3 regions of the Paenibacillus sp. YSY-4.3 genome follow, and region 1 is predicted to be linked to each of the others. Evidence: riboswitches for the same ligand, from Rfam matches in the RefSeq annotation. Region 1 holds a riboswitch; each other region holds the start of a gene.

The links. A riboswitch is a leader RNA that binds a small molecule or an ion and turns the genes downstream of it on or off. The one in region 1 is predicted to bind thiamine pyrophosphate.
Region 2: linked by a shared signal. The riboswitch ahead of ACYUJT_RS23665 (YkoF family thiamine/hydroxymethylpyrimidine-binding protein) and the one ahead of thiC (phosphomethylpyrimidine synthase ThiC) in region 1 are both predicted to bind thiamine pyrophosphate.
Region 3: linked by a shared signal. The riboswitch ahead of tenA (thiaminase II) and the one ahead of thiC (phosphomethylpyrimidine synthase ThiC) in region 1 are both predicted to bind thiamine pyrophosphate.

The regions. Positions count from the first base shown of each region.
Region 1 is NZ_BAABMC010000001.1:204,756-214,804, forward strand. It holds gene ACYUJT_RS00890 (glycosyltransferase family 4 protein) at 1-750, opposite strand, end outside; gene ACYUJT_RS00895 (YhcN/YlaJ family sporulation lipoprotein) at 898-2,136, shown strand; gene nagA (N-acetylglucosamine-6-phosphate deacetylase) at 2,231-3,415, opposite strand; gene nagB (glucosamine-6-phosphate deaminase) at 3,418-4,146, opposite strand; gene ACYUJT_RS00910 (MurR/RpiR family transcriptional regulator) at 4,148-4,987, opposite strand; gene ACYUJT_RS00915 (MarR family winged helix-turn-helix transcriptional regulator) at 5,263-5,730, shown strand; gene glpK (glycerol kinase GlpK) at 6,515-8,005, shown strand; gene ACYUJT_RS00925 (helix-turn-helix domain-containing protein) at 8,138-8,362, shown strand; TPP riboswitch at 8,528-8,639, shown strand; gene thiC (phosphomethylpyrimidine synthase ThiC) at 8,733-10,049, shown strand, end outside.
Region 2 is NZ_BAABMC010000012.1:46,200-56,248, forward strand. It holds gene ACYUJT_RS23635 (valine--tRNA ligase) at 1-1,977, shown strand, start outside; gene ACYUJT_RS23640 (bifunctional folylpolyglutamate synthase/dihydrofolate synthase) at 2,098-3,474, shown strand; gene murC (UDP-N-acetylmuramate--L-alanine ligase) at 3,483-4,853, shown strand; gene ACYUJT_RS23650 (energy-coupling factor transporter transmembrane component T family protein) at 4,930-5,739, opposite strand; gene ACYUJT_RS23655 (ABC transporter ATP-binding protein) at 5,736-7,514, opposite strand; gene ACYUJT_RS23660 (ECF transporter S component) at 7,514-8,113, opposite strand; gene ACYUJT_RS23665 (YkoF family thiamine/hydroxymethylpyrimidine-binding protein) at 8,116-8,754, opposite strand; TPP riboswitch at 8,885-8,998, opposite strand; gene ACYUJT_RS23670 (SPOR domain-containing protein) at 9,137-10,049, shown strand, end outside.
Region 3 is NZ_BAABMC010000001.1:23,911-33,959, forward strand. It holds gene ACYUJT_RS00105 (hypothetical protein) at 1-165, opposite strand, end outside; gene ACYUJT_RS00110 (SEC-C metal-binding domain-containing protein) at 636-1,808, shown strand; TPP riboswitch at 1,873-1,976, shown strand; gene tenA (thiaminase II) at 2,136-2,825, shown strand; gene thiM (hydroxyethylthiazole kinase) at 2,892-3,737, shown strand; gene thiD (bifunctional hydroxymethylpyrimidine kinase/phosphomethylpyrimidine kinase) at 3,734-4,546, shown strand; gene thiE (thiamine phosphate synthase) at 4,543-5,226, shown strand; gene ACYUJT_RS00135 (hypothetical protein) at 5,601-5,813, opposite strand; gene ACYUJT_RS00140 (DUF1492 domain-containing protein) at 5,998-6,339, shown strand; gene ACYUJT_RS00145 (hypothetical protein) at 6,291-6,509, shown strand; gene ACYUJT_RS00150 (AraC family transcriptional regulator) at 6,749-7,666, opposite strand; gene ACYUJT_RS00155 (sugar phosphate isomerase/epimerase family protein) at 7,795-8,691, shown strand; gene ACYUJT_RS00160 (Gfo/Idh/MocA family protein) at 8,739-9,767, shown strand; gene ACYUJT_RS00165 (DUF4179 domain-containing protein) at 9,880-10,049, opposite strand, start outside.

The DNA.
Region 1 (10,049 bases):
GCCCACCCGAGATAAATAATCCGGCATCGTCGAATGCGGGGCATTCGCATAAACTTTTATGTGATCGTGTAGGCCGTAAGAATGGACCTTTTCCCAAAATAAATCCAACATTTCCTTTGAGCAAAGCTTATCATCGTGAAATACCCAAAAGGAAAGTTCATTTTTGATATTCACAAGTGATTGGGCAATTTTCAGGAATAGTTTCCAGTTCTTATTCTTTTCGAGTCGTCCAACCCATGCAATAACCGGCTTCGAGGGAACTGTCTGAGGGCGATAACGGAATTTAACGGTATCAAGCAGATTAGGAAAAATATATTTCGGAAGGGCAGGACAAAAATCAGTTATCAGTTGAACAAGGTGCGGTGTGGGCGGCAATAGTGCACCTTGACAATTAGCCTCAAGAATTGATGCGCCGTCTTTTAACGTTCTCCGGGCACTTATCATCGTGCCAAGCCCCTGCGCTTCGAATATAATGGGACCGTTATAATTGAGTTTGCGCAATTTTTGCGGCATAAGGAAATCGGATGTGGTAATGATGGCATCGTATTGAAACATCCGAAGAATTTTGTATAATTCATCGTCTGTGGGGGATATATAGGTAGGAATGTCTTTGATGTTCTGCAGGCCGGATCCAGCGTTTGAATAAAGGAGATGTCCTTTGATGGCTACTTCTCGTAGTGCTTCACAGCGCAGGCGATTTAATGTTTCCATGCCTCCGCTTGGAACAATGAACGTGAACAGAACCTTCATGATAAAGTCACCTCGCCAAATGTATATCTTATAGTACGCGCCGAAAATTTAAGGGTGAGGGTATGTTTACCTGTATGCAACGGCATCCCCGGGAGCATCCTAACGGATGTTCATTATCCATCACTTTAATAACGGGGGGATGATTACATGCGAATTGCCAAAGTTGTAAGCTTGTCTCTGTCAGCGACGCTCATTGCCGGAATGGTCGGATTAACGGGCTGCGGAACCAGAACCGATAATACGAACCTAAGAACCCAAAACGTTCGGAACAAGAATTACCGAAATTACGACGTAAACTCCTTGCGACCAGGCGACCGGAATTTCACGCGGAGTCTAGGCAACGGCCAAAGCGAGCGTATAAACTCGTTGAAGTACAGCCCCGCATTGAGCAATAAGGTAGCTCAGCTTCGTGAGGTCCAATCCGCTCATGTCGTCGTTACCGATCGCGATGCTTACGTCGCGGTAACGCTGCATGGACAAGGTCATCAAGGGACAAGAGCAAGCGGTATGCATCCTGGCACGAATTACGGCACTACAACAAGATATGGTAACCAAGGTACGACAAATTATGGAATGACAAGCACCGGTACGACAGGTCTTGGAAGAACGCCAGGTGCTTTTCCTAACGGCACGGCTGGATTTGGAACCGGAACGGGCTACGGTTATGGAACAAGAACGGGGACTGGCCTTGGAAACGGCACATTAGGATATGGTACAGGCACTGGCACAGGATTAGGAACTGGTTATGGTACAGGTACTGGCACTGGGACCGGGACAGGTATGGGAGCAGGAACAGGTTTGGGTACCGGTTATGGTACCGGCTATGGAACGAATGACGGACTTGGCGGCGGACTTATGGGCCGATCCGGCGTTGCTGGCAGTCTGTTTGACACGACCACCCGCGGAAACAGAGGGATGACAGGATTAAGCCGCGGTACTGATGGAATGCTTGGAATGAAGGGCACGCGTCATAGAACTAACGTTGATGGAGTAGGAACTGCTCCTGTTCGCGGACTTGGTACGGGAACTGGGGCGGTCGTTGATAACGTCCCTCAAAGTGTAAAGGATCATATTTCTAGCATTGTCAAGAAAACGGCTCCACATATTCGTAATGTACACGTATCCGGTGATCCGGAATTTATGACCCACGTCAGCAATTATGCAACGCAACACCGCACCGGAGCGACTTTGCAGGGTCGTGTTAGAGATTTTGAACATCTCGTTAACCGGATATTTCCAGGACGTGCTGGTACGATGACAGGTCCGAGCGGATATAGAAATACAGGTGGCGGCGTTGGAACGACCGGTACAGGTACGGGAATGTCCGGTACTACAGGCACTGGAACTGGCAGCGGCGCAGGATTCTCAGGTGGGGTAACCCGATAAGAAGCATATAGTGCTGTAACGAGAAAAGCAGCAGCTCTAAGGATGAATCTTGCTCAAATCCTTGGCTGCTGCTTTTGGTTATCTATATATGTGACTAGGCTTCAAATTTCCGCCCTTGGACCCAAGTAGCCTGCAAATTCAAATCTTGGCTGACAAGCAGCAAATCCGCTTGTTTTCCCGTCTCGACAGAGCCGGTGATATGATCGATTCGAATAAGCTTTGCCGGGTTTAAACTGGCTGCTTCAGACGCTTTCTCGACCGAAAGGCCGATTTCCCGTACGAGATGACGGAAGCCGCGAATCATGGTTAGAGTGCTTCCGGCAAGCGTGTTGTCGCTGTCTTTAAGGGTACATACACTATCCTTTACGACAACGGGAAGGTCGCCAAGCATGTAATCGCCGTCCCCAAGCCCGGCTGCCGACATGGCATCTGTAATTAAAATCAGATTGTTGTCATTTTTCACCTGAGCCAGAAGGGAAATGGCCGCATGGTGCACGTGAATACCGTCTGCGATGATTTCTGCACTTATTCTAGGGGTGCTTAGTACCGCTCCAGCTGTTCCCGGTTTACGGTGATGAAGCGGAGTCATTGCATTGAAGGTATGAACGGCATGATGCAGTCCGACTTCAACGGCTGCCATGATTTCTTCGTAAGTGGCATCGGTGTGGCCTGCCGCCGCGACGATACCTTCTTTGCGAAGATATCGGGTCAGTTCCAATGCTCCTTCTCTTTCCGGTGCAAAGGTCACCTGTTTGATCAGGCCAGGGTATTTATTATTCCACGCTTCCACCCAGGAACGGTTTGGAGGCACGATATGTGAAGGATTCTGGGCACCAGGCCATTTCGGACTGATAAACGGGCCTTCCAAATGAACGCCAACCAATTGAGCGTACGGCATATCCTTCGACATATACTCGTTTACTTCCTGAAGCACTTCATCAATCACGTTATGCGGCATCGTCATCGTTGTAGCGAGCATGGACGTTGTGCCTTGGCTGCAGTGCAGCTTCGTAATGGCGTCAAAGGCTTCCTTGCTTGGACTGGAGAAATCCTCGAGCATCCCCCCGTGAACATGAACATCGATAAAGCCTGGCAACACATAACTTCTGCCAGCGTCAATTGTTGAAGCTGAAGCCGGAGAATCTGAAGGCATTCCTGATGTCGAGCCTACGTATGCGATTTGACCTTCTTCTACGACCACCGCGCCGTCATGTATGATGCCTTTTGACGTAACGACTTCGGCGTGAGTAATTTGAAAACTCCGGTTCGAGGCAGTCATGGTTATAATAGCCCCCCGGCGTCTTGGTCGACGATAACGACAACGTTAGGATGAAGCTGCAATAGGGAGGCTGGGCATTGCGTTGTTATAGGACCTTTTAATGCTTTGGCCACGATCTCAGCCTTGTCTGCTCCTTTGGCCATCAGCAAGATTTGCTTCGCTTTTAGAATGGAGCCGATGCCCATTGTAATCGCATGAGTCGGCACTTCGTCGATAGAGTCGAAGTAACGCGCATTAGCTTTGCGGGTAACCTCGTCCAACTCGACGACATGCGTCGTGGCCTTCAATTCATCCGCAGGTTCATTGAAGCCGATATGCCCGTTGTGGCCAAGGCCAAGAAGCTGCAAGTCAATTTGGCCCGCTTGCTCCAGAAGCTGTGTGTATTCTTCTGCAACTTTGTGCCCATCGCCGGATACGCCAGATGGCACATGGGTATTGCTCAAATCGATGTCTACATGATTGAATAGCTTCTCGTTCATGAATCTGCGGTAGCTTTCCGAATGATCTTCAGCCAGGCCAATGTACTCATCCAGGTTGTAGCTGCGGGCTTCCTTGAAGCTAACGAGCCCTTGCTTATGCAGCTCAATCAGATGCTGGTATACCCCGACAGGAGTCCCGCCAGTAGCCAGTCCTAGCGTAGCCCGCGGATTCGTTTGCAGCAGGCTTGCAATAATTCCTGCTCCGGTCTCATTGAATTGCTGTTCATTGTTTACTTTAATGATATTAAACATATTATTCGCCTCCAGTAGTTTTACGATAGATTTGGACGTTCTGGTATGAATTTTTTAGCTTAGGGGTATATTCCGTAAATTCCAGACTTACCATTCCTGTAAATAGGATATCAATAACATGCAGCTGAGCAATTCTTGAAGCCATATCTCCCCGGCGCATTCCTTCTTCTAACGAAGATGAGAACAAGGATATGTCCGCGAGGGATGCAAGGGTGCTGCTTCCATATTGGGTTAACGATAGGGTGAGCGCACCGGAGTCTTTGGCACAGCGCAGCGCATCTATCGTCTCCGGCGTCTCTCCGGAATAGGAAATGGCCAGTGCGGCATCGCCCTCGCTAAGGCTGGATGCCGAAGTGATTTGCATGTGGGAATCCGCGAATGCAGTGCAATTTTTGCCGATGCGAATGAGCTTCTGGTAGAAATCCTGCGCGATGACGGAAGACGTAGCTACACCGTAGAGATCGATTCGTTTAGCGCCGCAAAGTATTTCTACGGCTCTCTGGAGCTGCCTGATATCCAATAGACGCGTTGTATCTGTAATCGAAGCCAGATGATTCGCCTCCATGGCCTGCACGATCCTGTGCAGATCATTCCCTGCGATTATATCCTGATAATGGCTTTCTGAAGGTTTGTGAGCGACCTCAAAGGCCAGCTTCATTTTAAAATCGGGAAATCCTTTGAAATGAAACGACTTGCAAAATCTTGTCACTGTGGAAGGACTGATTCCGCACTCCTCAGCGAGATCAGTAATGCCCATATGGATCACGGAACTAGGGGCACTTAGAATGTGTTCTGCCAGTCGTCTTTCTTGTGGCGGCAAGCTGCTCAATTGTGTAGACAACGCATGCAGAATAGGAGTAAGAATGTAGGTTCACCTTCTTTCCTGTAACAGATGTACAAAAGGGAAGAAAATAATTTTTGTGAATATTACAAAAATGATGAAAACTATTTTAGTACATAATAAAATATTCCACTTTATAATGCAAGGTGTTTTATTACACCAATGTGACACTTTTGAAACGGAGTTCCTTGTATTTTTATGAACCGCATAATACACTAATATTTGCTTAAGCTTACGGGTTTAATCCGTATTATTGCCCGATGAGGAGGAATAGCGTGGATCCGAATCTCGATCACTATATAGACCGGCTTCAATCGAAATTTTCGATGGTCGTCAAAAAGCTGCAAAACGAAATTATGCAGCACCGCGATCTGCCATTAACGGGGCCGCAGTTTCATATGCTGTCGCTCATAGCGAAAGAGCAAAGCTGTAATGTCACTTATTTGGCGGAGGCGCTTGTCGTCAAGCCGAGCGCGATCACGGTGATGCTCGACCGCCTCGTTCAGAACGGCTACGTAGAACGCAAACATGATGAACAGGATCGCCGTGCCGTGCTGTTATCCATTACGGAGCAGGGCAAGGAAGTGTATCAGAAAGCGCGGAAGAAATCCAGGGAAGTGCTGACGCGTTACTTCGCTTGCCTGGACGAGAATGAGAAGGAAGTGCTGGAACGCGTCATCAACAAGTTTGACGAGGCGGGACGCCTTAAAGAGAAAGAAGCTGCAGAGGCGAAGGAAATATAAAAGGCGGGGATTTTGAAAGCAATCCGGAAATCGCCCGTCATTTCAAGATCCATCTTGAACGGATCTTCGAAGCAGAAATGAGCTGTATGGCGGCCAACGGTTGAGCACCTTGTGGGTGCTCTTTTTTGTGCTGCGCTGTAATGTAACGGACCGTGGTTCCGCTATTTATGTAAAAAGACGCCAAACTCAGCGTTAACGGATCGCAGTTCCGCTATTAGCCTAAAATAGGTGAGCATCAAGCCGTTTTTGGCAAATAAAGGCTTAAAGGCTTATGTGTCCGTAAGATCGTAAAAAATCAGCAAAAAAGCAGGAATAGCGGCTTTTGGGTCCGTTAGCTTCTCGGTAACCGAGCTGTTGGTGCTATTTTGCACATACGTTTTAAAGGTGCTGGAAATTTGTGAGCTAGTTACTTAGGTTGTTTGATGTTACATTTTGCGTTTGAGGTGCTTAGAGTACCTGAAGTTACTGTTGGTTTGATGATATTTAGAGTGCCTGAAGTTTCTTGTTGAGCTCTGGATAACGGTGCTTGGCAACTTGCTGTTGCCTAGTGTGGATGGTTATTCTGAATAAACGTCACGGTAGTACTTTACCGGCTCGATGTCGTATTTTCAATTGTAACGCAATCCGCTAACGAGGTAGAATAAGGTTAATATTTCGAATTAATTTTGAATGTTTAATTTATTGGATATCTGCAATTTAAAACGAAGCTGGAGCTTGAAGGGGAAGGGACGTTTAGGCTTAGCTAATAACAAAAATGACCAAAGTTCAAGAGCGGAGGATGTTTATGGAACAATATATACTTGCTCTAGACCAGGGAACTACGAGTACGCGGGCGATTCTGTTTAATAAGCAAGGGGAGATCGTGCACTTGGCGCAGCGCGAGTTTCCGCAGTATTTTCCAAAGCCCGGGTGGGTGGAGCATAATCCTAATGAGATTTGGGGTTCTACTCTCGCGGTGATCGCATCATGCTTGTCGGAGTCAGGGGTAAAGCCGGGGCAGGTGGCCGGGATCGGCATTACGAACCAGAGGGAAACGACGATCATTTGGGAGAAGGAGACTGGAAATCATATATACAATGCCGTTGTTTGGCAATCCCGCCAGACGGCGGATATCTGCGAGGAGCTTAGGGCAGCGGGCCATGATCCGGTATTCCAGCAAAAGACGGGATTGCTGATCGATCCCTACTTCTCGGGCACGAAAGTAAAGTGGATTCTGGATCATGTCGAGGGAGCAAGGGAGCGTGCGGAGAAGGGAGAGCTGCTCTTCGGTACGATCGATTCCTGGCTCATTTGGAAGCTGACCGGGGGACAGGTGCATGTAACCGACTACTCCAATGCATCGCGGACTTTGATGTATAACATTCATGAGCTGTGCTGGGATGACGAACTACTGGAGCTGCTTCAGGTGCCAAAGGCCATGCTTCCCGAAGTCCGCTCATCCTCTGAGGTTTATGGACGTACGGCGCCGTATCATTTCTTCGGACATGAGGTGCCGATTGCGGGAGCCGCTGGCGATCAACAGGCCGCTTTATTCGGGCAGAATTGCTTCGAGCAGGGCATGGTGAAAACGACGTATGGCACAGGCTGCTTCATGCTGATGAATACGGGAGAGCGGCCGGTTTCGTCGGGGCATGGCCTCATTACATCGATCGCTTGGGGAATTGACGGTAAAGTTGACTATGCGCTTGAAGGTAGTATCTTTGTCTCAGGTTCGGCCATACAATGGCTAAGAGATGGCTTGCGAATGTTTCGGGAGGCCAAGGATAGCGAGAGGTATGCCGAACGAGTCGAGTCCACGGAGGGGGTATATGTTGTACCGGCTTTTGTAGGCTTAGGCAGTCCGTATTGGGATAGTGAGGTTCGAGGGGCTGTATTCGGCCTCACCCGGGGAACGAGCAAGGAGCATTTCATCCGCGCAACCTTGGAATCCTTGGCTTATCAGACAAAAGACATTCTTGTGGCGATGGAGAAGGATTGCGGCTACAAGGTGAATACGATGCGGGTGGACGGGGGAGCGGTATCGAATACGTTCCTGATGGCGTTCCAAAGCGATATCTTGGATGTTCCAGTTGAACGTCCGGCTGTACGCGAAACGACCGCCCTGGGAGCAGCCTATCTGGCCGGGCTTGCCGTCGGATATTGGCAGGATCTTGATGAAATCAGGCGCATCTGGAGTCTGGAACGGCGGTTCGAACCAGCGATGCCGGAAAATGAGCGGGACTCGCTCTATAATGGCTGGAAAAAGGCTATTTATGCCGCTATGGCCTTTAAATGAGCAATGGGCTGCCGAAAGCAGCCCATTTTTGCTTTGTATCGCACGCTTACCCGCTATTTTTCATAATATGTTTTGACTGTATCCCTTAACCTTGTTATACCACAAAACCCGAGCAAGGAGGGGTGACGCATTTTGAAGAGCAGCGATCGTAACAGCAAATTTCTGTTGACTCATCGTGAGCGAGAAGTTTTTGAACTCCTCGTGCAGGATAAAACGACGCGCGACATTGCGGGGCAACTATTCATTAGCGAGAAGACCGTACGAAATCATATTTCTAATGTCATGCAGAAATTGAACGTAAAAGGTCGTGCGCAGGCGGTCGTCGAGCTGATCAAGCTTGGGGAACTGAAAATCTGACGGTTTGGCCAAAACACGTCAAAGAACCGTAAACCTTCTAATTCTCGGGACGGCAGGCGAGAGAGTTAGAAGGTTTTTTGTTGCTTGGAGCTGGAAGCGTAGCTCATTTTAGTTTCAGAGTACAGGGTTGATAATTCCTCATTTTCCATATATTATAAATTAGTGAATTGAATAAACGGGAGCTTGGGCCAACCAGGCTGAGAGGATAGCTATTGCGCTGTCGACCGTATAACCTGATCTGGGTAATGCCAGCGGAGGAAACGTTCAAGCCTTTGTGTATACAAAGACCGCTTCTTTCGTTGCGGTCTTTTTTGTTGCACTCGGCTGCTACAGCTCCGCTTGAACCCATTCATTCTAAGGAGGAATAGAAATGGCAAGCGAAATCAATAACCACACCGCAGACCCCGAGATTTTAGCTTTTCCAGGCAGTCGTAAGGTATATCTTCAAGGCTCGCGTCCGGATATACAGGTGCCAATGAGAGAGATCGAACTTTCCCCAACGGTTCGCGGAGAATCGGTAGAGGAGAATCAACCTGTTCGGGTATATGATTGCAGTGGTCCTTACACAGATGCTAGCTACCATACGGATATAAGGGCAGGGCTTCCAAAGAATCGCAAAAATTGGATTCTGGAGCGGGGGGATGTTGAGGAATATGAGGGCAGGAGTGCTAGACCTGAGGACGATGGATATCAAACAGAAAAACATCATGAGCACACAGAGACTTTCCCCGGAATAGGCCGGAAGCCTCTTCGGGCGAAAGCCGGTTGTAATGTGACGCAAATGCACTATGCAAGAAAAGGAGTCATCACTCCTGAAATGGAGTATATTTCGATCCGGGAGAACGTAGACCCGGAATTCGTTCGCAAGGAAGTCGCTGAAGGCAGAGCAATTATACCATCGAATATCAATCACCCTGAGAGCGAGCCCATGATCATCGGTCGGAATTTTCTAGTCAAAATCAATGCAAACATCGGCAACTCGGCCGTCGCCTCCTCTATTGAGGAGGAAGTCGAGAAGATGAGATGGGCGACCCGTTGGGGCGCTGACACGATTATGGATCTTTCCACGGGGAAGAACATTCACTCGACGCGGGAATGGATTATCCGCAATTCACCGGTGCCTGTAGGCACAGTTCCGCTCTATCAAGCATTGGAGAAGGTAGGCGGAAAGACCGAGGAGTTAAGCTGGGAAGTCTACCGCGATACATTGATCGAGCAAGCGGAGCAGGGCGTTGACTATTTTACGATCCATGCTGGAGTGCTTCTGCGGTATATTCCAATGACGGCTAAGCGAGTTACGGGCATTGTATCCCGCGGCGGTTCCATCATGGCGGCCTGGTGCCTTGCTCATCATCAAGAAAATTTTCTCTATACCCATTTCGAAGAAATTTGTGAAATCATGAAAAGCTATAATATCGCCTTTTCGCTTGGTGACGGCCTGCGGCCAGGTTCGATTGCGGATGCCAATGACGAGGCTCAGTTCGCTGAGCTGGAGACGCTCGGCGAACTGACCCAAATCGCTTGGAAGCATGACGTTCAGGTGATGATCGAAGGGCCCGGCCACGTGCCGATGCATTTGATTAAAGAAAATGTAGATAAACAAATGGAGGTTTGCCAGGAAGCCCCTTTCTATACCCTAGGTCCGCTAACGACCGATATTGCCCCGGGCTACGATCATATTACTTCT
Region 2 (10,049 bases), on a different contig from region 1:
CTAGGGGATACGGCTGTAGCCGTTCATCCTGAGGATGAGCGGTACCGCCATCTGATCGGCCAATCGCTCGTGCTGCCGATCGTGAATCGTGAAATTCCGATTGTTGCCGATGAATACGTCGATAAAGAATTCGGCAGCGGAGCGGTGAAGATTACCCCTGCCCATGACCCGAATGACTTCGAGTTAGGACTGCGTCATGACTTGCCGCAAATTACCGTTATGGATGAGAGCGGCAAGATGAATGAGGCGGCCGGCAAATACCAAGGACTGGATCGCAGCGAGTGCCGGAAGGCGATCGTAGCCGATCTCAAGGAATCCGGCGTTCTCGTAAGGATTGAAGACCATGTTCACCAGGTCGGACATAGCGAGCGCTCCGGTGCCGTGGTCGAGCCTTATTTGTCGACGCAATGGTTCGTTAAAATGAAGCCGTTGGCAGAAGCGGCGATTGCTGCTCAAAAATCAGGCAAAGGCGTTCATTTCGTACCGGAGCGGTTTGAGAAAATCTATCTGCACTGGATCGAAAATGTCCGCGACTGGTGCATCTCCCGCCAATTGTGGTGGGGACACCGCATCCCGGCTTGGTACTGCGAATCCTGCGGCGAGCTGCATGTCGGAAGAGAAGCCGTGGATACCTGCGCCAAATGCGGCGGGCATGAACTGGTACAGGACAACGATGTTCTGGACACCTGGTTCAGCTCTGCCCTGTGGCCGTTCTCCACGCTCGGCTGGCCGGATGAGGATAGCGAGGACTTCAAGCGCTACTTCCCAACGGATGTTCTCGTTACTGGATACGACATCATTTACTTCTGGGTAGCGCGGATGATTTTTACCGCCCTTGAATTTACCGGAGAAATTCCGTTCAAGGACGTGCTGATTCATGGATTGGTGCGGGACAGCGAAGGACAGAAAATGTCCAAATCGCTGGGTAACGGCGTTGATCCGCTGGAAGTTATCGAGAAATACGGCGCGGATGCTATGCGCTACATGATTTCGACCAGCAGTACGCCTGGCCAGGATTTGCGTTTCCATTGGGAACGCGTCGAGCAGGCCCGCAACTTTGCGAATAAAATCTGGAACGCCTCCAGATTTGCGTTAATGAATTTGGAAGGTGTAACATTTGAGGATATCGATATTCAAGGCGACCTGTCGACTTCTGACCGCTGGATTCTCCACCTCTTCAATGAGACGGCCCGTAACATTACCCGCCTGATTGATGCCTATGAATTCGGGGAAACCGGCCGGGAACTCTACAATTTCATCTGGGATGATTTATGCGATTGGTATATTGAATTCGCTAAGCTATCGTTCTATGGCGATGATCCTGTGGCCAAAAGAAAAACGCAGTCCGTGCTTGCCTATGTGCTTGACCGGACGCTGCGCCTGATCCATCCTTTCATGCCGTTTATTTCCGAGGAAATATGGCAACATTTGCCGCATCGCGGCGAAACGATCACGCTGGCCGAATGGCCGCAGTTTGATCCGGCGCTTGAAGCACCGGACGCCGTACGCGAAATGAATTTGCTGATCGACGTCATCCGCTCCGTTCGGAATATCCGGGCGGAAGTGAATGTGCCGATGAGCAAGCAAATTGAATTGATTGTGAAGCCGGGCTCCGCCGAACTGCTGGACATCATTGAGCGGAACAGCCACTACATCCGGCGTTTCTGCAACACTTCACAATACGAGGCTTCACTGAGCGCAGCTGTTCCAGATAAGGCGATGACAGCCGTCGTAACGGGAGCCGAGCTGTACTTGCCATTAGCAGGCCTGATTGATATCAGCCAGGAGATCGCCCGTCTGGAGAAAGAGCTCGATCACTTGAACAAAGAGGTAGAGCGCGTAGAGAAAAAGCTGGCGAACGAAGGCTTCGTATCCAAAGCACCTGCCAAGGTCATCGAGGAAGAACGCGCCAAAATGGCTGATTATGCGAGCAAGCGCGATAAAGTGCTGGCGCGGATCGCTGAATTGAAAGGCTAGAAGCAAGGTTAATAAACTCAGTACAGCAGGAGCCTGATTCGCTTTATTCGGCTCTTGCTGTACCTTTCCATATTTTGAAGCAGCATTTTAGTTCAATACATTAACGAAGGTGAATGTGACATGGGGGTTAATCTTTCGGAAGAAATCCAGCTGCCGTTGGCAAGTTACACAGATGCGGTAGAGTGGATTAACAGTTTGATACCGTTTGGCATCCGTCCGGGTCTGGAGCGTATTCAGCGGATGATGGAGCACTTTGGCAACCCGCAGCGAAGACTGAAGTTCATACATGTGGCCGGAACGAACGGCAAAGGCTCCTCCTGCGCTTTTTTAAGCTCAACGCTTAAGGAGTGCGGATACGACGTAGGGATGTTCACATCCCCTTACATTACGAAATTTACGAACAGATTCCAGTTTAACGGAGAGGATATTCCAGAGGAGACTCTGTTAAGCTTGGCTAACCGTATTGCTCCCGTTGTGAAAGAGATCGCTGCCACCGAGTTAGGATCTCCAACAATGTTTGAAGTGAGTACGGCGCTTGCAATTCTCTACTTCGCGGAAGTATGCTATCCCGATGTCGTAGTATGGGAGACTGGGCTCGGGGGCAGAATGGATGTTACGAACCTGGTTACTCCGATCGTGTCCCTTATTACGAATGTGGGCATGGATCATACCGATATTTTAGGAGATTCCCTAGAGGACATCGCCCGCGAAAAAGCAGGCATCATTAAGCCCGGCGTACCGGTAGTCAGCTGCGCTAGCCAGCCTTCCGTTATCGCCATTCTGAAAGAGACGGCGAAAGAGAAGGGTTCGACACTCTATTTGCTCGGAGAGCAGTTTCATTATGAGGGCGGCGGCTTAAGTGGACGAACCCAAAGCATTCAGTTTAAGGGTCCTTTTCGGAACATGGATATCGAGCTGTCGATGCTTGGCGGGCACCAATGCACGAATGCTGCCGGGGTTTTGATGGTGCTGGAGGTACTGCGTCAATATATGGCCTTCGTTCTCGAGGATGAGCAGCTGCTGTCCGGATTCAAGAACGCCTTCTGGGCAGGCCGGCTGGAGCAGGTGTCAGATCAGCCTCGTATCGTTCTGGACGGCGCGCATAATCCCGAAGGAGCAGAGGCGCTCGCAAGAAGCCTTCCGGAAGCATTCAGCTACCGGAAGCTGAATTTGATGATGGGTATGCTCGCTAATAAGCATCATCGTGAATACTTGGAGCATATATTACCAATAGTGGATACGCTTATTCTGACCGAGCCCGATTTTCGCAAGAAAATGGATGCGGATTCGCTGTATCAGTTCGTGGAGCAAATGCGGAAGGATATGGCGAAGGCGGATCTTGAAGTCATTGTGGAGCGTGACTGGAAGCGTGCGCTGGCACTGCTGCAATCACGGACGGAACGGGAGGATCTTGGGGTCGTTACAGGCACGCTATATATGATTTCGGACGTGCGGGCAACCCTTTTGCATCAAACCGATTCTGAAAAAGGCTGGTGACCATATTGTTGAATACGACAGAACAACATGTACATTTTATCGGGATCGGTGGCTATGGAATGAGCGCTATTGCCCGCGTTATGCTGGAAATGGGCTACACCGTGACCGGTTCGGACGTCGCTTCCCAGGAGTTAACGGAGAAGCTGGCGGCCAAAGGAGCTAAAATTTATATTGGACATACTAAAGAGCAGGTGCATGGAGCGGATTTAGTTGTGTACTCAACTGCGCTGCCAAAGGACAACGTTGAGCGAGTGGCAGCCGAGGAGCAGGGAATTCCGGTCCTGCATCGTTCGCAAATGCTGGCAAGGCTGCTGAATGAACGTACGGGCGTAGCCGTTGCGGGAGCACACGGCAAAACGACGACCTCCTCCATGATCGCTCTAGTGATGGAGCAGTGCGGAACGGATCCTACCTATATTATCGGCGGCGAAATTATGGATATCGGCACGAATGCCAAAGCAGGGCAAGGCAAATGCGTCGTTGCCGAGGCTGATGAGAGCGATGGCTCCTTTCTCCAGTACCATCCTTCGCTTGGCATCGTTACGAATATTGAGGCGGACCATTTGGAAAATTACGGCGGCGACTTCGGCAAGCTGAAAGAGGCCTACGTGCGGTTTCTGAATCAAATCAAACCGGAAGGCAAAGCGATCGTATCCGGAGATGACCGGAACATCCGCGACTTGCTGCCGAAGCTGCAATGCGAGGTCGTCACCTACGGCATTGAAAAGGCATGCGATTATACGGCGACAGATATTGAGCTTGGGGACCGGAAGGTTACGTTCACGATAAACCGTGGCGGGCAGCCCCTGGGCCAAGTCAAGCTGTCGGTTCCCGGCAGACATAATGTCTACAATGCCATGGCCACGGTAATTACCTGTCTTGAGTCAGGCATTTCTTTTACGGAGATCGCCGAGGCGATCCAGCATTTTCATGGCGCAAAACGCCGATTCCAGGTGCTGGGCGAGAGCCGCGACATTCTGGTCATCGATGATTATGCCCATCATCCGACAGAGATCGAGGCGACGATTGCCGCAGCTAAGGCGACCGGAAAACGGATTATTGCCGTATTCCAGCCCCAGCGGTATTCGCGAACCTTCTTCCTATTGGATGCGTTCAGCCGCGCGTTTGGCGGAGCGGATGAAGTAATCATTACGGATATTTACTCACCTGCGGGAGAGAAGCAGATTGAAGGAGTCAGTTCTTCGAAGCTGGTGGAGCTGATCAAAGTCAACAGTAATGCCGGAGCAAGACATCTGCCGACAAAGCAGGACGTCCTTGAAGACTTGCAAGGGCGGCTGCAGCCTGGCGATCTCGTCATTACGATGGGTGCCGGCGATATTTGGAAGGTAGGGCATGAGTTGGCCAAGAGCCTGGCCTAAGCAAGTTATAAAGGAGCTGTCCCAAGCGCAGTTGTTGTCTGCGGAGGACAGCTCCTTTCTGTTTTTCTTCAACGCTCTATAATTGGCCCCCATACCACGTCAAGGTGCCTAGCGCATAGGATATTGCATATCCCAGCGCTATACCGGCCAGCACGATGCCCATGAACATCCAATCGCGCAGGCGAATGCTCATTTGGCAGTAGAAATCCCGTTTGCCGCCGGTAAACCCGCGTGATACCATAGCGACGGCTACACGCTCTGACTTGCGAATAGCGCTAGCCAGGAGAGGGATGCTGTAACGTTTAAAAGCATGGAGCATCGAGCGGATATTGCGCTTTTCCCGCCATATCCCCCGCATCCGGTGGGCCTGCTGCATAATGCGAAGCTCCTCGCGGAACAGAGGCAGGAAGCGGAATCCGGCCAGGATGCCGTACGCTAGCTTTGGCGGCAGCTTGCATTGCTGCATGAGACTAAGCATAAATTTGACGGGTTCCGTCGTCAGGACGAACATGAGCGATAGCGCCGAGAACATTAGGGTGCGCAAGGCGAGTGAGAGGGCCAGATTGAAACCGGCCTCCGTCAGCTTCAGCGTTCCCCACGATAAGAGCAGGGGGGAGTCCTGCGGCAAATTGGAACGCGGAAAAAGCGCGGCCGTCCAGAAATAACCGATGGCCATAATAAAGAAGGGCACGAACAAGAACAGCCATCTGCGCCAGGAAATCCGGCCGAATATGACGGTGACGATCAATATATAAATCAGGCTGACGGAAATGGTGACCGGGTCGAAGGCGAGCGACAGCAGAATAACCCCTATAATGACGGTGAGTCCTTTGATCGAGGGATTCATTTCATTCAAGAACCCGCCAAATGCGCCTGATCGTATCATACGAGAACCTCCCCACAGGTATCTTGTGTTCTTTGGAGCGCTGATCTCAGCTTATTTTTCAAATGGGCTGTGAGCGGAGGGACGAGCTTATGCGCCCGAAGCTGCTCCTCAGGCCAATCCCATAATTCTTCAGGGCGTCCGTCCCATTGAATGCTCCCCTCGCCCAGCACGATGACCCGATCGGCAAATTGCTGGACAAGCTCCATATCATGGGTAATCATGATGACGGTCAGTCCGCGGTCTACCCGGGCGCGCAGCGAATTCATCAGCTCCAGGGCCGAGTAGGCATCCTGGCCGAAGGTCGGCTCGTCGCACAGCAGCACCTGCTGTTCCTCGGACAACATCGCGGCTACGCTTAATCGGCGTTTTTGCCCTTGACTGAGGGCGAAGGGACTGAAATCACGGCGATGTTGCAGGCGATATTGCTCAAGCTGTGAATTGACCCGTTCGGATACCGCCTCCTCGGGCAGTTTCTGCAGCCGCAGGCCAAAGGCCAGCTCGTCATAGACGGTATCAGTGACGAATTGATGCTCCGGATGCTGGAAAATAAGGCCGACGCGCTTTCGCAGCTCATGCTCCGGCCAATCCGGCAAAGGTTGGCCGGAGAAGTTGATTCTGCCGGAGGACGGCTCTAATATCCCGGACAAGAGAGCGGCGAGAGTCGACTTCCCCGCCCCGTTCTGGCCGACGAGTGCAATGAACTGCCCGGCCGGGATCGATAGGGACAGCCGGTCAAGGATTTTCTTTCCGCCGCTGCGCTCGAAGGAAAGGCTATCGATCAACAGCAAGCCATCCTGGCCGTTTGGATCGGCGGATCCTCCGTCAGGCAGCACAGTCTGGAAGGTTTCGGTTTGCTCCAGCTGTTGAAGCAGCGTTCTTTTTACAGAGTCGGGTTTGCTCAGCCATAGCTCGGTCAATTCATCCCTGGTGATCGGCTGCCATGTAGGCTTCTTCTCTATTTGCAGCTGCTCGTGGAGGCGAACGGCTCCTGGCATCCATATCCCCAAATGTTGTGCTTCTTCTTTGGAATTGGCAAAATAGGTCCGCGGTTCTCCCTCGTACACAAGTTTTCCACCCGTACCCATCACGGCAAGGCGGTCTACATAAGGCATCCAGGCATCAAGCTGGTGCTCAATAAGCAAGATACTCATTTGCCGCTGCTTGCGAATAGAGTGAATGAGACCGGCCAGCTGCGAGCAGGCGAGCGGATCCAGATTGGATGTAGGCTCGTCAAGGATGAGCACTTGCGGATTCAGGGCTAATGCGCAGGCCAGTGCCAGCCGCTGCTTCATTCCTCCAGATAAAGTATGGATATGTGCGTTCCGCCAGCCGGTCAGTTCGACAAGCTGCAGCGCTTCGTCAATCTTTGCGCTGATTTGTTCCCGCGGACAACCGATGTTCTCCAGGCAAAAAGCAAGCTCTTCCTCCACCTTGAGCATGCAAAATTGACTGTCCACATCTTGGAACACGATTCCTACCTGCTGCGCAATCTCCCCTGGGTCTTGTCCTTCGAGGGATTCGCCATGCAGATAAACGCCGCCAGTCACCAGGCTATCGATGGCTGAAGGATACACCCGGTTCAGGCAGAGGGCCAAGGAGCTTTTCCCGCAGCCGCCCGGGCCGAGAAGCAGCATTACTTCGCCTTGGTGCAAACGGAGAGAAATTGAGGAGAATACTAGCTCCTCCCCCTCCTCGCTAAAAGCCAGGGATAAATCTTTCGTCTCCAAAACAATCGGTTTATCCATCGTATCTTGATCCGGTAGCGCTGTATTCATTACAGCTTCACCGAAGTTCGTTTTTGATTAGCGTTTTGGGCTGCGGCCTTTCCAATGGGGAAGCTTCTCAGCACGCCTGTGCGGGCCAGCGCATCGGATATCCATTTACCCAACAGGCCGGCGATGACCGCTCCGCTGATAACCCGGACGATGAACATGGAGATGACAAGACCCGTGGACAATGCGGCAAACCCGGAATGGAAGAAGCCCCAAGCGAAGCTGAATACGGCGGCGCCTACGCCTGCTCCCATGAGCACTGGCGTGTTGTAGTAGCGGTATCTTACGGCGGCGAAGGCTGCTTCCGCGCCGAGACCTTGAATAAAGGCGGACAGGATCAGAATCGGGCCGGTGACGTTGCCGATCAATACCTCGATCGTTCCGGCGATCGTCTCGGACAGCAGGGCTGCTCCAGGTTTGCGCAAAATATAGGCCGAAATAATCGAAACGATAAACCATATGCCAAAGATGACCTCATATCCCATCGGACCCATAAAGCCGACGAGCACATTACCTACCTGCAGGAAAATCAAGTACACGACAGCAAATACGACAGACAGCGAGCTGAGAACGATAATGTCGCGAAGCTTCCAGGATGACATCCTTATTCCCCCTTCCTCTGCACATGATCCGGTTTAGTTGATGGACTGTTGCAGGAGATCGTCGCAGTCATGACTAGATGGGAGGTCTTGGTGCTCGAGGTGACGAAGGCGTTCTCGAGCGACCGGAAAACCTGATGGGCATTACCGTCCAAGCGGCTGGCGTAATGAATCCCGCCGGAGAACGTCCCCTCGGCTTCCGCAGCTTTTACCGCATCATAGATAACGTCCATATAGTGGGGCACCCCCATCGGATAGAGCGCGAATTGAGCTGCGGTATCTACCGAAGTGTCGTTCCCCTCGTTTAAGCGGACATCGTCCTCGGACATGTAGACGTCTCCTTCCGTATCTCCCGGGCAGCCGACGGAGAAAGTTGCGCTGAGCGCGACATGCTCGCCGCTCTTTGCCGCTTGAAGAAAGATGGATTTAACGACGTCGAACACATGCTCATGGCGGCCGCGCACGCAGGTGCTGACGTCATCGCTCTGAACCCAAACCTTGGACGTGTCGGTATGCTCCAGTGCTTCGAGAATGATCGGGACGAACCGGTCGCTCATCGGAAACAAAGAGAACCGGCAGCCGACGATGCGGCTGGTGCCGCAAGCCACAGCTTGAATGTTTTGCTCGATCGGATTGTTGTTCATGTTACTTTTCCTCCCTTGGATAAATTAATCATTGCCTGGAACGACAAAAAAACCGCACCCGAAGAGTGCGGTTTTATCGATCCAAGCCTGTGCTTGCTTTAATATATTAAAGTGAACATGCAGCGCTATTCATCGTTTCCCCGCACTTCCCCACGCTAGTATGATCTAGATCGGGTGTAAAGGGTTAACCGTTCCTCAATCGGGAACGATCTCTCAGCCAGCAAAGGCACCCCTAGTGCATTTCTCCGTTATGCGGTTGTCAATGGTTCCCATTATACAGAGTTCCATTAAATTGTAAAGACCTCGCCTAAATGAACTGGTCTATATTCTCGCAAATATTCATATTGTAACGGTAGAAGAGAGGACAAGGAGCGTGCGGATCGTGAACAAGGCGAAGATGACATTCCGGTTCGATGAACACGGGCGGGAAGCCCGCCATGCACAGGGGGCCTGGGACCAGCAGGGGATAAAACCCGTCCCCGCTCCAAGGCATGACAAGGAGCCTGAGCAATCGGATCAGGGACCCAAAGATATTACCACAGCTTACCGTGCGGTAGAAACGATGGACTATTGGGGAGATCCTTTTACGGATCATACCGGAACAGGGATTGCCGTATTTCCGGAGCACTCCGAACCAGGCGGCGGTGATTATTATTTTCGCCAAACGCGAACCTCCTGGTGGAAGGTTGCCGGCTCGCTGACCGGGGCGATCGTGACCGGGGCGCTCTTTGGATTCGTCGTTCTGTCGATGTTCAATCAGGAAATGTCGGTGCCGATCCCCGGAATTAGCGTGCCGAAGCAGGAGGCAGCCGGAGAAGCGGCAGATATCCCTGTGCTGGGCAGCCTAATCACGGAGGAACAGGCTCCGCTCGTGCAGGTCGTTCTGCCTTCGCAAAGCTATCATTTTCTGCAGTACGGCGTATTCAGCACGGCGGAAGGCGTCGCGCTAGCCCAGGAACAATTACGCTCCGCAGGCATCGCTGCTGCGCGGGATACCTTGGATGAGAAGCGGGTATACGCAGGAGTCTCCCCTAATCGCGAAGAAGCTAAATTGCTTAGCGGGAGGCTGAAAACGGGGGGTGTCCACCTTATTTTGCATGAGATTGCCTTGCCGGAATCCGTTACCGTGGAATATAAGGGGGATGCAGCATCCCTTCAGCAATATTTGGCGCAAAGCGCGGATCTCGCTTACATGCTGAGCTCCTCCTCGGCAGCTCTTCTGGGAGAAGCTACCCCTGAACGCCAGAGCCAGGAGGAGATCGGCCAGTTAAGGGAAAGCCATCAGTTGTGGACCA
Region 3 (10,049 bases), 180 kb from region 1:
GTTGTTGAATGTGTTGCGGCACTTGCTGCTGATGCAGTTGTTGCTGTTGTAGATGTTGATCGTGTTGGTGCTCCTGCTGTTGTGAGCTCTGCGGGTTCCACGGCGGCGGCCCGGACTGCTGACCCTGCTGCTGCGCTCGAAGAGACGATTCAAGGGCCGGATCATGGACTGCTTCCTTTTCAGCGGGCGGGTTCAGGGGGGATGATGCATATCCCTGGCCGTGTTTCAGCTCAGACAGTTGTTCGCTTATCCTTCGTAAATCTTCCTCCAGTTCTCTGATCTTGTTGTCTCTATCCAAGTTCATATCACCTCTGTTTGTTGAAAATGTTTGAACGATCTGACGAAGATACCTGATCAACCATTGACGATAACGGATGGCCCGCAATCCTTCAAGTCCATATTTTGGAAGTGAATACTTTGGCTTTAAAGGGATTATATGCTATTAATAACACCGCGAACAATAATTTCTGCTAATGAAAATTATGAAATTTGCTGAGAATTCCTCTCCTAGACGCCATTTGTGTGGTAGTATATGTAGTTGAGCCCGAAATAGTGGGATATCCGGTGGATTTATGACTGATGCGATACAATGGGAAATACAAAGGAAACAAGGAATTGAAAGAGGAGAACTGAACTTGGAAGATTATAATGAAATGCTTGAACAAATGAATATCCAGCATGCGATTATCGGGGAAGTAACGACAAGTCTGCCTGACATTCTTCAAGATCTGACGAAGGTTCGTTTGTCTGCGCTTGCTTCGGCCTGCAATTTGCCTGGACGTTCCAAGATGAAAAAGCAGGAATTAATAGAAGCGCTGACAGCCTATATGACCGACGCGGAGCATTTGCAATCAGCTCTGCTGATGACCAGCAGCCTGGAATGGCAATTGTTCGAATCGCTTCTTCGTCAACCTGTTCTGCAGAACAATCTCATTCTGATCGAGCACTATTGGTATCTTATGAACCGTGGGCTCGTATTTACTTATTTCAGCGAGGGCCAGCTTTATATCGTCATGCCGGATGAGATTAGAGAAGCTTACGCCAAGCTGGACCACGTGAATTTCCACCAACAACGAGCGGGTGCGCAGCTCGTTCATGAGTATATATTAGCTACAACCCACTTATTCGGCGCGATTGAGCCGGACAAGCTTATTGAAATTTATAATGCGCAGAACAGTGAGCAGCTCGATCAGAAACGATTCAAGGAGCTATTCGGAGAGCTAACGAGCAGAGAACAGAATTACACGATAGCTGAGGGTTTCATCATTGATGGATATTTGTCTCTTGAGGAATCGCAAGGAGATTTTAAAGAGCTGTTGTCGCAGATTAAAGGCAAGCCGCATTTCATTCCGAAGCGCGAAGAGCTGTTGAAATATGCCGAAGAAGATTACTTCGAGATGACGCCGCAGCTATCGAAGCTGAGAGCGTATGTGATGAAGGAAATTTCCCGGGATGCGGAATTGGTCGACTATCTTATCGACGATATTCAGCTAGCCTGTACGATGCAAGCGACTTCGGGCGAGTTGATCCATGAATTTGAGAGACGAGGTCTGAAATTCCAAAGCATGGAGCAGGCCGATACCGTTGTCGCTCTGATGAACGATGTATATAACCATACAAGACTGTGGATCCATAGAGGCCATACTCCGTTCGCGATGAACCGGATTTTCGGCAATGTGGAGCTGAGATCGGCACATCGCCAGCTAAGTCCATTGAACAAAAGCCAGGTGTCCGTCACCAAGATCGGCCGCAACGAGCCATGCCCATGCGGCAGCGGCCTCAAGTACAAAAAATGCTGCGGCAAATAATTTGAAATATCAAAAATTTGACAACTCTTGTAAAGACAGATACAGTAATAGTGAAAATGAATAGGAAGTCCACTAGGGGAGCCGTCAGCGGCTGAGACAAGATCTTATCTTGGACCCTTTGAACCTGATCTAGTTCGTACTAGCGTAGGAAAGTGGAGTCGGAATCCAATGTCTGACACTTATTACAGCAGCTTGCTGTCCGTGTAAAGGTGATGTTGAATGAGGCCGCTCCATTGATGGAGCGGCCTTTTTGGTATTTAAAAATGTGCGGCGTCATCCCTAATGGCTTCCTGGTCATGTTCACATTATATCCGGAGGTGGAGAACAATGAGTTTTACGCAGGAGCTTCGACAGAAGGCCGATGGTATTTTTCAGGCAATTTTTGAACACCCTTTTGTGAGAGGAATCGCTAACGGCGACTTGCAGAAGGAGCAGCTCATTCATTACGTCAAGCAGGATCATGAGTATTTAACGGCTTATATGCGGATTTACGGCATTGCCATATCCAAATGCTCGAGCCGCGATGAGATCGAAATGTTTAACCAGCAAATTTCTTTTATTCTGAACAGCGAAGTTCATCCGCATAATAACTTCTGTGCGGTTGCCGGAGTCAGCTATGATCAAATGCAAGGATATGCACTGGCTCCGGGAGCGCATCATTATATCCGCCATATGCTGAATGTTGCGCATGAAGGAAGCCTGGCTGAAATTATGGCGGTGCTGCTGCCGTGTCCATGGACTTACCTGGAGATCGGTGAGAAGCTGATGAAAGAAGTGCAGCCAACCGAAGCGCATCCTTTCTATGAGTGGATTCATTTCTATGCGACAAGGACGAATACGACTGCTAAGTTCTGTGAGCGTCTGGACAAATGGGCGGAAATTACGACCGAGCTGGAGCGCAAAAAAATGACCGAGCACTATTTGCTGAGCTGCCAGCTCGAGTACATGTTCTGGGATATGGCTTATAACGTTCAGGATTGGCCAGTGTCCATGAGTACGGCTGAATACGCCCTGTAGGGGAAGGCTCCTATATGTCGAAGGCATAATCTATCATTCTTACAAAAAGAAGTGAGGCAGATCATAATGAGTACACTTGAAAACGATATAACGGCACTTCTTACGAAGGTTCAGAGAACTAAACCGCTCATTCATAATATGACCAACGTGGTTGTGACCAATTTTACCGCGAACGGGCTGTATGCTCTTGGGGCGTCTCCCGTCATGGCTTATGCGCCGGAGGAAGTGGCCGACATGGCCCAAATCGCCGGGGCGCTCGTGCTCAACATCGGCACATTGACGAAGGAGCAGGTCGAGGCGATGATCATTGCGGGAAAATCGGCGAATGCGCATGGCGTACCGGTGCTGCTGGATCCGGTTGGGGTCGGGGCTACGGCGTTCCGCACGGAGTCGGCGCTGCGGATTCTCCGCGAGGTAAAGATATCCCTCGTGCGGGGAAATGCGGCGGAGATTGCCAACCTCATCGGCGAGACGCGCGAGATCAAGGGCGTTGACGCTGGAGACAGCGCCGACAATGAGAACGCACAGCTAGGGCTGCGGGCAGCGCGGCAACTGAATGCGGTCGTAGCGATTACAGGCAAGGAAGATGTCATTTCAGACGGCAGCCGGTGCAGGGTCGTCAGCGGCGGGGATGCGCTGCTGACCCAGGTGACGGGAGCAGGCTGCCTGCTGACATCGGTACTGGGCGCTTTTGCTGCGGTGGAGAAGGATTTGTTGCTGGCCGGCACGGCAGGGCTGGCATTCTACGGCGCTGCGGCTTCCCGGGCGGCCGAGCGCACATCTGAAATCGGCCCCGGCAGCTTTCAGATCGCCTTCCTCGACGAGCTGGCCAAGCTGCATCCGCATTCCCTGAAGGGACATGCCGCGGTACGCGAATTTGAGACTTCCGCCACAGGGGAGGAACTTGTATGAGCATAGCCAGAGCACTTACCATTGCAGGGTCGGATAGCGGAGGCGGTGCGGGCATACAGGCCGATCTCAAGACGTTCCAGGAGCTGGATGTCTTCGGCATGTCGGCCATTACGGCTATCACGGTGCAGAATACGCTGGGCGTTCAGGGCGTGTACCCGCTGCCGCCACAAGCTGCTGCAGAGCAAATCGATGCGGTAAGCACCGATCTTGGCGTCGATGCCCTGAAGACGGGGATGCTGTTTAGCGCCGAGATTATTGAGGCGGTGGCTGGACGCATCCGGGAGCATGGCTGGCGCAATGTCGTCGTCGATCCGGTGATGATCGCTAAGGGCGGAGCGGATTTGCTGCTGCCGGAGGCGGTACGGGCGATGAAGGAGCAGCTTCTGCCGCTGGCGCTGATCGTCACGCCGAACATCCCGGAAGCCGAGGCATTGTCCGGCATGAGCATCCGCACGATGGCGGATCGCCGCGAGGCGGCCAAGCGCATCTGCGCTTATGGCCCGGCCGTCGCTGTGATCAAGGGCGGGCATGATGAAGACGGCGAGCAGGTGGTTGACCTGATCTATGATGGAGCTTCGTGCACGGAATTGACGGGACAACGGATTCATACCGTTCACACGCATGGAACGGGCTGTACTTATTCTGCAGCGATAACGGCCGGACTGGCGAAGGGATTGCCGGTGCTGGAGGCGGTGCAGATGGCCCGCGGTTATATCCAGGCAGCGATCGAGGATAGCCTAGAGCTGGGCCAGGGGCATGGCCCGACGAACCATTGGGCGTATCGCCGCAGAAGAGAGCAGGAGCGATGAGCGGCGGCAGCATCTCTCCTGAGCAAATGCGCCGGTACTTGCGGATGTACCTGGTCGTCGGCAGTGTGAACTGCCGGGAGGAGCCGCTGCGCGTCGTAGAAGAAGCGTTAAGCGGGGGCGCAACGATGATCCAGTTCCGCGAGAAGGGCCCTGGCGCGCTGACCGGGGAGGCCAAGCTTGCGCTCGCTCTCGAGCTGCAAGCGGCCTGTCGCCGCGCCGGGGTGCCTTTCATCGTCAACGATGACGTGGAGCTCGCCGCTCGTATCGGGGCGGACGGCATCCATGTTGGGCAGGATGATGAATCCGCGGGCGTTGTTCGCGCCCGGATCGGCAACCGTATCCTCGGCGTGTCCGCGCACACGGTGAAGGAGGCGCGGACGGCGCTTGTTAACGGCGCCGATTACATCGGCGTTGGCCCGATCTACCCGACGATCTCCAAGGATGACGCGAGCCCGGTGCAGGGTACAGGCATGATCCAGGAGATGCGGGCGCAAGGGATCAAATTGCCGATCGTTGGCATTGGGGGGATTACCGCAGAGCGTGCCGCCGAGGTGGTGCGTGCAGGCGCGGACGGCGTTGCCGTCATCTCAGCGGTCACGCAGGCGGCGGATGTGCGTAAAGCCGCAGAAGAGCTGTTGGAGCAGGTAGCTGAGGCGGCCGATGTGGCTGAGCGACAATAGAACTGTACGAGTCACAAAGCAGGCCGCAGATTCATATTTGGAATCTGCGGCCTTTTTGCCGTAGTTTTTTTATATTGGCTTGCAGGTAAGCCGAAGATCAATCAGTTATTTGGTTTTAGAAACAAAAATTGGAATTATACGTCTAATTATACACGAGTCATATTTTTCCGCTAACGCACATATAATGTATAAACAGATGCCCCCTTTTTTTCGGTACAAACTATGCCGCACTCTATGAGGCTTAATAAAGACTAGAGAATTTGCGAACAAGATGATAGGAAAGGAAGCAACCCGCCTGGAGCGATGCTTTAAGGGGGATTGCTTCCCGAGCAGCAGCTTTATGAGTCTACTTCCGTTTCCGTTGCCTGTTTTCCTCATTTAGTCTTCGTTTCAGCATGTTCTGCAGCTTTTGCAGTGTCTGCATGAGCTTCGAGGCTCTTGACCTGCTGGCTTAAGAGGTGAATCGTATCGTCCATTTTATCCAGCTTTTCGCCCATCGTTTGCAGTAGGTATTTGATCAGAATAAAGCTTAGAGTAACGGGAAAACCGACGTTCGTGATCAGCGTGACCATATCAGCAACCTGCATCATCGCTCCCTCCTTTCTTCTAAATGTCCTTTCACTAATATAGAGAAAATAATCAGGGAGAATTACAACCAAAGATTTAGAAATAAATGTTATAATTTCAATAAATAAGATGATTTCTCAGTTGTTAATTTTTTAAGAATTTTTCCCTATAGGTAGAAGATGATTTTGAAAGGGGGAGGTAGCTTTGGAAGAACAACAAACCGTGTACGAGCAATATCGGAGAGAAGTGTATCGGATCGCCTGGCGGATTCAGTATCGAGCAAAGGTCGTGCGGAAGCGGGAGTGTTCATTTGGCGGAATGGAACCGGCCACAACCAGTTTCACCTCATCTTCTGATAATAAAATCGTCGTTAGACAGTTGATTAATGCCCTCCCGTCTGACACGGGCCGATCGATTATCTTCAAGATCTATATCCAAGACAAGACTGAGCAGGAGGTTGCCCGTGAGTTGAACATGAGTCAGCAAGGGGTGAACAAATGGAAGCGAAAGATGATCAAAGAATTGTCCCGGATGGTGAGTTCCTGAGCCTGCTGGATAAAGCAAGGCAAAACGATAAGGAATCCACCCTCAAGCTCATCGAGCTCTATAAAGGGGACATTCTACGGGTAAGTAAGTATATTCACACGTCGGAGGAAGATGCCGTTTCGGATATTATATTAGAGTTTCTGGAATTGATTAAGGAGCGGAAGGAGTAGGCAAACCCCTGTGATATCAGGGGGTTGCCTTTTTTTTTATATGGACTGCAAATGTTTTTGTAAAAAAAATTGCAACAGTGGTTGTAATCGCCGGACCGGATTTACCCTTATTATTGGGAGCAAAAAAAACGGTTATGGCGGCGGTATGGCCGCAAGGCATTGAGATCGTAAGTCCGTATGTCCGTAAGGCCGCGATACCGTAAGGCTAAGACTTTAACATGGAGCCTGTGTTTCCGGCCTTATTGGCGCTGCAATCCAGGTCCCGCAGCCTCCTTCCGCCACTGGGAGGGCGTAACGCCTTTATATTGCCTGAACAGCTTGGTGAAATAATTTGGATTGCCGCAGCCGATCTGCTCGGCGATTTCCGTAATGGTGAGATCGCTGCCGCTGAGCAGCCTCATCGCTTCGTTGATGCGAATGTAGTTGACGTATTCAATGAGCGTGGAGCCGGTCGTTTTCTTGAATATTTTGCAAAAATGATACGGGTTGAGATTCATCATCGACGCCGCTTTGGATACGGTGATTGGCTCCGCATAATGCGCATCGATATGGAGCAGGAGCTGTTTGAAGCGATCCGTGTTACGCGTATGGGCCAGATTCGCCCGCCCTTGCTGTTCGCCGGGCATGAAGCGGCGGGAGAGCAGAGTGAACAGCATGTACAGCTGGCTTTTGACCATTAGTTCGTATCCGGGCTGCTTGCCTTCGAATTCGCTGATAACCTCCTCCAGAACATGCTTGAACCGCAGATTCGCGGCATCTTGATGACTTAGTTGGATAGGAAAAAGCAGGCCTCCGTCCAGGTAGGGCGCTATATAGAGCGCGTGCTTCGGATCGGGGGTTTTGCCATGCCGGAGCATCGCCGCGTTAAACACGATGGCGTAGTACTCCAGTGGTCCTTCGTCAGCTGCGTAACCCGCATGCAGAGCGCCGGAGGGGACGATAATAATATCGCCGGGCTGTGCTTCATAGGGGTTGCTGTCGATAAAGAATACGGCCTTTCCCTCAACCACCAACAGAATCTCGAAATGGTCATGCCAATGCAAATAGAACGAAGGGGCTCCTTTCTGCTGCTGCTTCTCGCGAAGTCGAAATATATTAAAGGGATAGGCCGGATCGTTAAAATACGTATGCTCCCGCAATTCCTGAGGGTGGGTCATTTCAGGCAACACTCCTCTAGCGCAATATAGAACCAAAAAAGCACAAGATTGTATAGAGATATATTCAGGGAAGCGCTATACAATGGGCTTATGCTTCACAATATACTCAATATAGGAGTGGTTGGCAAATGCAAAACGGCAATCATTTGTTACGTATAGGCACGCTGGTTGGCGGACAGGATGCGGTACGGGTCATTCCGCAAATTTTGCCGCATGGCTTCGAGTCTTTCAGCCTCACTTTCTGGCAAACAACGGGCGGCATCGATTTGGCGGAGCTTGCCAAGCAGGTGCGAGAGATTATAGATGAGCACGGGGTAGTCATTTCCAGCGTCGGGGTGTTCGGCAACCCGCTGACAGGAGAAGGGGATAATGCAGATACGCTGGCCAGCTGGGAGCGGGTGATCGATCATGCGCATCTGTTCGGAGCGGATATCGTCAGCGGCTTTACCGGCCGTCTGACGGATCGTCCGATCGATGAGTCGCTGCCGCGCTTCAAGGAAGTATTCGGGGAGCTGGCGAAGCGTGCGGCCGACCGCGGCGTGCGGATCGCGTTCGAGAACTGCGATATGGGCGGCACCTGGTGGAAGGGAGATTGGAATATTGCTCATAATCCGCAGGCCTGGGAGATGATGTTCAACGAGGTTCCGGCCGACAATCTCGGCCTTGAATGGGAGCCTTGCCATCAGATGGTTAGCCTGATCGATCCGATTCCGCAGCTGCGGAAGTGGGTGGACAAAGTATTCCATGTACACGGCAAGGACGCGACAATCGCTTGGGATATCGTCAAGGAATACGGCATTCACGGACCGAAGGAATTCGTCTGGCATCGGACGCCGGGATTCGGCGACACGAACTGGACGGACATTATTACGATATTACGTCAAGCTGGATATAAAGGGACGATCGATATCGAGGGCTGGCATGATCCGGTCTATCAGGGCGAGCTGGAGATGACCGGCCAGGTGCATGCGCTGAATTACTTGAAGCAGTGCCGCGGCGGAGCTTTCGTCCCGAATCCGGTGTAAAGAGAATTGACTCCGAAATATGAGTTGAATCATAGGTGGTGTGAACAATGAGCAAGCAGCACAGGATCGTGATTGCCGGCTGCGGCGGGATGTCGAATGTGTGGATCAAGGAGCTGTTGAAGCGGAACGATGCTCTCATTGTCGGGCTGGTCGATGTGTATATCAGCCAGGCCGAGAAAATCCGGGATGCTTATGGGCTGGCATGCGGCACGTATACCGTGCTGGCGGAGGCGATTGCCGATACATGTGCGGATTTGGTCATCGATGTAACGATCCCGGACAGCCATTTCGAGATCAGCACGACCGCCATGAAGCATGGCTGCCACGTCTTTGGCGAGAAGCCGATGGCCGCCACGATGGAGCAGGCCAGGAAAATTATCGAAACAGCGGATGCCACGGGCAGGTCGTTGTCCGTTATGCAGAATCGCCGATACGACGCCAACATCCGCGCGCTTCGCGAGCTGATATCATCCGGCACGATCGGCAGGCCCGGCATGATCAATGCGGACTTTTTCCTTGGGCCGCACTTCGGCGGGTTCCGCGATGTGATGGAGAGTCCGCTGATTCTGGACATGGCGATCCATACCTTTGACCAAGCCCGGTTTATCATCGATGCCGACCCGGTGTCGGTCTACTGCCATGAGTTTAACCCTCCGGGCTCCTGGTACGAGGGCAATGCCTCGGCCGTCTGCATATATGAGATGTCGGACGGTTCGGTGTTCAGCTACCGGGGCTCGTGGTGCGCAGAAGGCGCTCCGACGTCCTGGGAAGCTGATTGGCGGATCATCGGCGAGAAGGGGACGGCGATTTGGGACGGAGTCCATGCGCCTTATGCGGAGGTCGTGAGCTCTGGTGAACAAGCGGAGCAGAAGTTCATGCGCGATACAATGCGTGTGGAGGCGCCATTGAGCTGGAACGGCAAGCTGGGGCATGAGGGATGCTTGGATGAAATGTTCCTTGCCCTGAAGGAAGGCCGTCCGGCCGAGACTGATTGCCGCGATAACATCCACAGCATCGCTATGGTTCTCGGAGCGATCGAGAGTGCGAAGAGCGGGCGAAAGGTCATGCTGGGGTAACACAGCGAGCGGTTCGATGGAAAGGGTTTGGATTGAAGGGGGAGCAGCATATGCTCCCTCTTTATTTTTTGCATAAGGATAAAGAAAAAACCGCCGAAGGCGGCGGCTAGAGTTAATCGACGGGGATTGCGACAACAACATTATATTCCTTCATGTAATGCATCCCTTTGATGTACAGGTACTCCGGTTTGGTCTGCGTATCGAACAACAATGTGCGTTCCTTCAGGAAGGTTCCGTCCTCCAGCTTGGTTTCGATCTGGCCAATGGTAGTTCTTAAAGTTG